Linked DNA regions of Fodinicurvata sp. EGI_FJ10296. The protein of the gene in region 2 interacts with the protein of the main gene of each other region in a pairwise test. Links are inferred from orthologs where the notes say so. Each region holds a gene or a part of one and is shown on either strand. Other genes may lie near its edges.

Region 1 (3,274 bases), on a different replicon or contig from region 2:
GCGCGGATCGCGGCGTAATGCCTGATGCCCGGGTGTGGCGTCCTCGCCGATGCTCGCCGAGTTGGTCCTTGAAGACGGCGTTCCGGGTAAGGCCGCGGCATGCGGTAAGCCCGATCTTCAAATTGTCGTGGGCGACGTTGTGATCCGTGTTGGCGCCGGCGTGGATGAAAGACAACTGACACGGGCCATCGCGCGCTGGTCGGGGATATCCGCTACACGCTGGCGCATTGGTCCGGCCTGATCCGGTTCCTGGATGACGGCGCACTCGAACTGGATACCAACCCGGTCGAGAGCCAGATCCGGCCGATAGCCCTTACAAGGAAAATTGCGCTCTTCGCGGGCAACGAGATCGGCGCCGAAAACTGGCCATGCTCGCGTCACTGGTAGCCACCTGCAAGATATCCGACGTGAACCCGGTCGACTACATCGCCGCCACGCTCCGCGCCATCCTCGACCGTCATCTCCCTCTGCCATCGAAGACCTGATGCCATGGCGCTTCAATCAGCCGTCAAGCCTCGCCACATAGGGCAGCGCCGTCGCGCTTACGTCGCTGGCGACGTCATCGTCCTCAGACTCAGCGACACTTCCCCCTCGCGGAGCAAGGTCGGACGTTCTCGGGTAACGGACATGCGCACCGTCTGGGATGCGATCCAGACATGGCAGGGACAGGATGCCAGTGGGAAGTCGTCCGGTTCCGCCCAGGTGTGATTTACATGGGGGCTGCCCCAGATGACGTTTTGCGCGGAACGAAGAGTTGGTTTCCGGGATTTCGAATTCCGGGCGGTCACGCTGTACGTCGTTTCCGGCTGTCAGGAGCAAGACGCCGGGCGGCTCGGCCTGATTGAGACGGGGGTTCGTGATCTGGTCGATGCTCGACTGAGCAAATGTTGAACAATAACCGGGTGGGAGGTGGCGAACCCGTGTCCTCAGGATTGGTTTGGGGCATGGTGCCGCCGCCCTTAAAACGGGAATACCCGTGCCCGACTCGCCGCAATGCGGGCCATCGAATGTGCGGTCGGTCGAGGTTTGCGTCAAAACTTTTCGTAACGGACCGGAGAATCACGTGCGTTTCGACGCCGGTCTGTTCCCATGTGCGGTTGTGAAAGCCACAGCCAGGCAATGCGAAAAACGGCGGATTTGCGGGGATTCGGTGGTGCCGACTGTAGGACTCGAACCTACGACCTACCGCTTACAAGGCGGTTGCTCTACCAGCTGAGCTAAGTCGGCGTCCACGCGAACGGAAATACATTCAACCGGCGTCCGATGCAAGTGACCCTATCCAATATTCCGGACGAGTTCATACAGCGCCGCGGCCGCCGCGTTCGAAACGTTGAGGCTGGCGATCGGACCGGATGTCGGCAGCCGGACGAGATGGGTGCAGTTCTCGCGTGTCAGCCGTCTCAGGCCCGCGCCCTCCGATCCCAACACCAGTGCGGTCGAAAGCCCGTGGGGCAGCCCTGACACGACGGTTGCCAGCGTTTGCTCGGCCTCTTCGGCCAGACCCAGCGACGCTACGCCCGAATCAGTCAGATCTGTGAGTGTCCGGGCCATGTTCGTGACGCGGATGATCGGGACATGCTCCACGGCGCCGCTGGCGATTTTTGCCAGGGTCCCAGAGACCGGCGGGGCATGCCGTTCGGTCATGATCAAGGCCGCGGCTCCAAAGGCGGCGGCCGTACGGAGAATCGCGCCGACGTTGTGCGGGTCCGTCACCTGATCCAGAACAATGAGCAGCGTAAACCGTTCACGTGCCCTTTCCAGCATCGCCTCAAATGTGGGTGTGGACAGCGGATCGACGGATGCCAGCACACCCTGGTGTACAGTCCCTTCCGGCAGGCGCGCATCGATTGTTGCACGCTGAACAATCTCTGGCGCCGGGCGGCGGAGACCGGCAGCCGAGGCCGCCTGTATTTGATCGTTCAACGCGTCCAGCGCTGCCCTGGTCGCCACCAGGTGACGGATCTTGCGTCCCGGGTTGGTCCATGCCTCCGCTACCGCGTGGTGGCCGTAGATCGCGGTTTCGTCGACGGGCTCCGGAGACGCTACCGGGGGCCGTGGGTCCTTTGCAGGAGCCGGCGCCACAGACATTGACTTTCCCGGGCGAACGCTGCCGCGCGGTCCGTCTCCGGGCCGCGGGCCACTTCGGGAGCTGTCCTGCGATGCGGGGCCGGATCTGCTGCCGGTTTTCGGTCCCAGCGGTTTCGGCGGCCTTTTTCCGGCCCGTTTGGTGGCATTCCTTTCCGCCGATGCCTCCTGTGGCTTTCCGGCGGTTCGACCCGGACCTTCTCGCTCGGTCTTCCGCGGCGGTCTCTGTGGCTTGCGATCACGGGACAAGGGTGGCTCCTGTTGGCGAATTGGGGCAGAGGCGAGAATATCGTCGACCCCCTAGATGTGCAGGCTTGTCAATGAATGCACGGAATTTGCGTCCGGTGACGATAACCTGTTGACAGCCGAAGCCAAAAAATTTACTTCCCGCATCCACCGGCTGGTCGGGAAGACTGGGCGTGACAATGTAGCCCTGCGGAGGGGTGGCCGAGCGGTCAAAGGCAGCAGACTGTAAATCTGCCCACGTACGTGTTCGTAGGTTCGAATCCTACCCCCTCCACCAATTTGCGACGCCATAGTACCGGACGTCGTGCTATGGTATCGGTTACTGCTCGCGTGTTATTCCGACCGGTTAAAAAGTCGTTCCGGCTATGCGGGTGTAGCTCAATGGTAGAGCAGCAGCCTTCCAAGCTGAATACGGGGGTTCGATTCCCCTCACCCGCTCCACCGGGAACCGCGTTATTGTCAGTCGGACGCCCCCAAACGGGCAGATAAACCACAGGATCTCCGGAAATGGCCAAGGCAAAGTTTGAGCGTACGAAGCCGCACGCGAACATAGGAACGATCGGTCACGTTGACCACGGCAAGACGACGCTGACGGCGGCGATCACGAAGGTTTTGTTCGAGTCATCCGGTTCCGGCAGTTATCTGGCGTATGACGCGATCGACAAGGCGCCCGAAGAGAAGGCGCGCGGGATCACGATTTCGACGGCGCATGTGGAATACGAGACGGATGCGCGTCACTATGCGCATGTGGACTGTCCTGGCCACGCCGACTACGTGAAGAACATGATCACGGGTGCGGCGCAGATGGACGGTGCGATTCTGGTGGTTTCGGCGGCGGACGGCCCGATGCCGCAGACCCGTGAGCACATCCTTCTGGCACGCCAGGTTGGCGTTCCCGGTCTGGTGGTGTTCATGAACAAATGCGACCAGGTGGATGACGAAG
Region 2 (3,304 bases):
GCCCTCGAAGTCGATCAGGATCTGATCGCCATCGGCCGACGGGCGCGCTTCGTCGACTGCCTCGTAGGATTTTTGATTCTCGGCCAGGCGCTTGAGAGCCTCGTCGACGGTCTCGTCCGACACTTCCGCAACCGGCTTTTCAATAGAAATGTCGGAGACGTCTGGCGGCTGAATGTCAGGAAGTGCCTCGACCTTCAGGTTGATTTCCAGGTCCTTGCCGTCATCGAAGCTGGCGATATCGATCTCGGGTTTCAGCGCGGGTCGAATACCCTGGTCGGAAATGGCTTCCTGAGAGCTTTCATTGACCAAGCCCTCCACCACTTCGCCCATAACGGATTTCCGATACCGCTTGCGAAGAATCGACATCGGCACCTTACCGGGACGAAAGCCTGGAAGGCGGATATCCTTTTGGATTTCGCTCAGTCGCGTATCAACCCGTTGCTCGATGTCACCCGCCGGAATGATGACTTTCAATTCCCGGCGAAGCCCTTCGGCGTTGGTCTCGGTTACCTGCATCTCAAAAGCTTGCCTGTTTCGTTGCCGCCTATCGCCCCGGACCCCCCTGGTCCGACGCGTTGGTGTTTGAACGTGTAAACCATGGCGGGTCAAGAAATAACGACTCACCGCCGCATGGCAACACGCCTGTTCGGTGTGGCAGCAAGCGACGACAGCCCCTTCGCCACGTTGAACGTGGCTACGCGACTGACAGTCGTCAGTTGCCGAGGTCATCCGCGCATTTGCGAATTTGACCGGACGCCGAAATATTTGGTGCGGGCGGAGGGACTTGAACCCCCACGGCCAAAGCCACCAGGACCTAAACCTGACGCGTCTACCAGTTCCGCCACGCCCGCATGCGCGAACCTGCCGCGCCTATTCCGGTGGAGGTGATAGCACAGCTTCATAGCCGCAAACAGTCCAAAAACCGTCCCGTCACCACGCCGGCATCATGCCTGCGAACGTCCGGCGTCCAGCGGTCGGACCAAGTCGAAGAATATCAGCGATCGCGGCCGGCAAATCCTCGGCGACGAGGCCGACTCCCAGGCGTTTCGCCGCCTCGCCGTGTAGCCATACGCTCATTCGAGCCGCATCAAACGGCGGCTTTCCCGCGGCAATCAATGCGCCGATGAGACCTGAAAGAACATCGCCCGTTCCGGCGGTGGCCAGCGAAGCGGGTCCGTCGACGCTGACCGCGGCACGACCGTCGGGGGCGGCGATCACGGTGTCTCCGCCCTTCAGTACCACGACGGCGCCGGTCGCCCGCGCTGCCGCACGCGCGGATGATAACTTGTCCGTATCGTTGCCGGCCAGGTCTGGAAAAAGGCGGGCAAACTCACCGCTATGTGGCGTCAGAACAAGGCGATGCCCCTTCGGTGATTTCGGCAGGCCGGCAGCCCCATCCGTCGGCAGGTCGGGCGCCGGCAGGTCGGGCGCCGGCGAGAATGCCGTAAGGCCGTCGGCGTCCAGCACCAGTCCCGCTCCGGTGGAGAGCCAGTCGCGTGCCCGGCCTCTCAACCTCTCTGCCGCGGCGGCATCGCCCACTCCCGCACCCGGCCCGATGACGGCGGCCATGTGATCCGGACGCCCGACAGCGGCCGACATCGCCGATTCCCAGCCACCGCCCCCTGGGCGGAGTACGAGTCCCGGTTCGACGGCGCAAATGCCGTCAACGCCCTCACCCGCCAATGTTACGTAGCCGGCCAGACGCCGGGCGGCCGCCGCCGCCAGTCTGGCCGCACCAATCATCTCACCGCCCAGAACGACGACGTGGCCACGGCTGTATTTGTGGTCCTGGATTGTCGGCGCTGGAATCACGCCGTCCCATGCCGCCGGCCTGTTAATATGCGCCGTCGGCGCAATGACGTGCAGCACGGTGGGATCGATGCCGATGTCGACGAGATCGGTGCGGCCGCAGATCGACCGTCCAGGCTGGAGGCAGTGACCGGGCTTCAGCCGGAAAAATGTGACAGTCACATCCGCTGGAACGGCTCGCCCCTCGTCTCCTCCCCTTATCCGACCCGTCGTTCCGTCCAGCCCGCTGGGAACGTCAACGGCGACGATACGCCCCCCCCTTTGGCGCAACCGCGCGAGCAGCATGGCCGGCGCCCCGTTGAAGGGCCTGGACAGACCGGCGCCGAACAGGGCGTCGACGACCACGGCCGGCGTTCGTTGATCGTTTGCCATGGTTCGGCACCAGGAATCGTCGATGATCTCCAGGGGGCCGTTCCAATCGGCGAATGCCGTTGCCGCATCACCGGAAAGGCGGCCTGGATCTCCAAGCAGCGCAACGCTCACGGACCACCCGCGACGTGCCAGAAACGTGGCCGCGACAAAGCCGTCACCGCCGTTGTTTCCAGGCCCACAGAGGACAAGGACCGGCCCCGGGGGCGCTGACAGACGCCCGACGGCATCCGAGACGGCTCGGCCGGCCCGACGCATGAGCACATGGCCCGGCGTTCCGGCAGTGATGGCGCGAGCGTCGGCCGCGCCCATTTCCGCGGCGGTCAACAGCTCCACTGGCCACTCGGCGTTGTTCATCGCGCGGTCCCCTTCCGACCTGCTGAATCTACGCACAAATGTATACCAAGGGCGTTGGCGCGGACAGCCGCCTTCTCATGGACCTGCCCAAGATACGCTGCGGGCACGTCCTGCTATATCTATTCAGATTGCATAAAGGGGAAAATGGGGCGACCGATGGGGTTCGAACCCACGACATCTCGGACCACAACCGAGTGCTCTACCGCTGAGCTACGATCGCCATAACACTGCCGTGATCGGCAGGCGCGGTGGATATGGACGATCCATCGCTGCCCGTCAAGCCCAACGCCACAACTTTTTCCGCGCCTGCCGCCACCCGGCTCGATCAGACCAAGGCCCAGCAGAGGGCATGGACTCGTTTGGACGCTTGAACCGCAGCCATGAAATGCGGAAGGCTGTCATACAGTCAAATGATGCCGAAGCGGCGCAAACCAGCTGAAGGGGAACAGGACGAATGCCCAGCACCAGCGATACGGCCCCAGCATCGATCAGGCCGGCGGACGCGATGTCCCGCCTTGGAACCGAGACGGCCTTTCAGGTGCTCGCCCGCGCCGCCGCCATGGAGCGCGATGGCCGATCGATCATTAATCTTGGCATTGGCCAGCCAGACTTCAAAACAGCCGACCACATCGTCGAAGCTGCAGCACAAGCTCTTCGGGACGGCCATCATGGGTATACGCCGGCTCGTGGTATCCAGCCGCTTCGTGAAGCCGTCGCCGCAGATCTGCAAGGCCGTCACGGCGTCGACGTGTCGCCGGAGCGAGTCGTG

Evidence for each region.
Region 1: the proteins of ABZ728_RS03455 (region 2) and rlmB interact in binary tests that used the Escherichia coli proteins (3 or more experiments, as listed by UniProt). The link is inferred for Fodinicurvata sp. EGI_FJ10296 from one-to-one orthologs.

What each region holds. Positions count from the first base shown.
Region 1 is NZ_JBFCVL010000007.1:141,875-145,148, reverse strand. The notes cover bases 183-3,137. They hold rlmB (23S rRNA (guanosine(2251)-2'-O)-methyltransferase RlmB), read right to left. Parts: upstream 2,089-3,137; coding sequence 1,276-2,088; downstream 183-1,275. Other genes in these bases: tuf (elongation factor Tu), read left to right, coding at 2,839-3,137. Outside these bases: more of tuf, read left to right, coding at 3,138-3,274. UniProt on the Escherichia coli protein: Specifically methylates the ribose of guanosine 2251 in 23S rRNA.
Region 2 is NZ_JBFCVL010000002.1:8,297-11,600, forward strand. The notes cover bases 234-3,218. They hold ABZ728_RS03455 (NAD(P)H-hydrate dehydratase), read right to left. Parts: upstream 2,536-3,218; coding sequence 931-2,535; downstream 234-930. Other genes in these bases: tig (trigger factor), read right to left, coding at 234-729; ABZ728_RS03465 (pyridoxal phosphate-dependent aminotransferase), read left to right, coding at 2,990-3,218. Outside these bases: more of tig, read right to left, coding at 1-233; more of ABZ728_RS03465, read left to right, coding at 3,219-3,304. UniProt on the Escherichia coli protein: Bifunctional enzyme that catalyzes the epimerization of the S- and R-forms of NAD(P)HX and the dehydration of the S-form of NAD(P)HX at the expense of ADP, which is converted to AMP.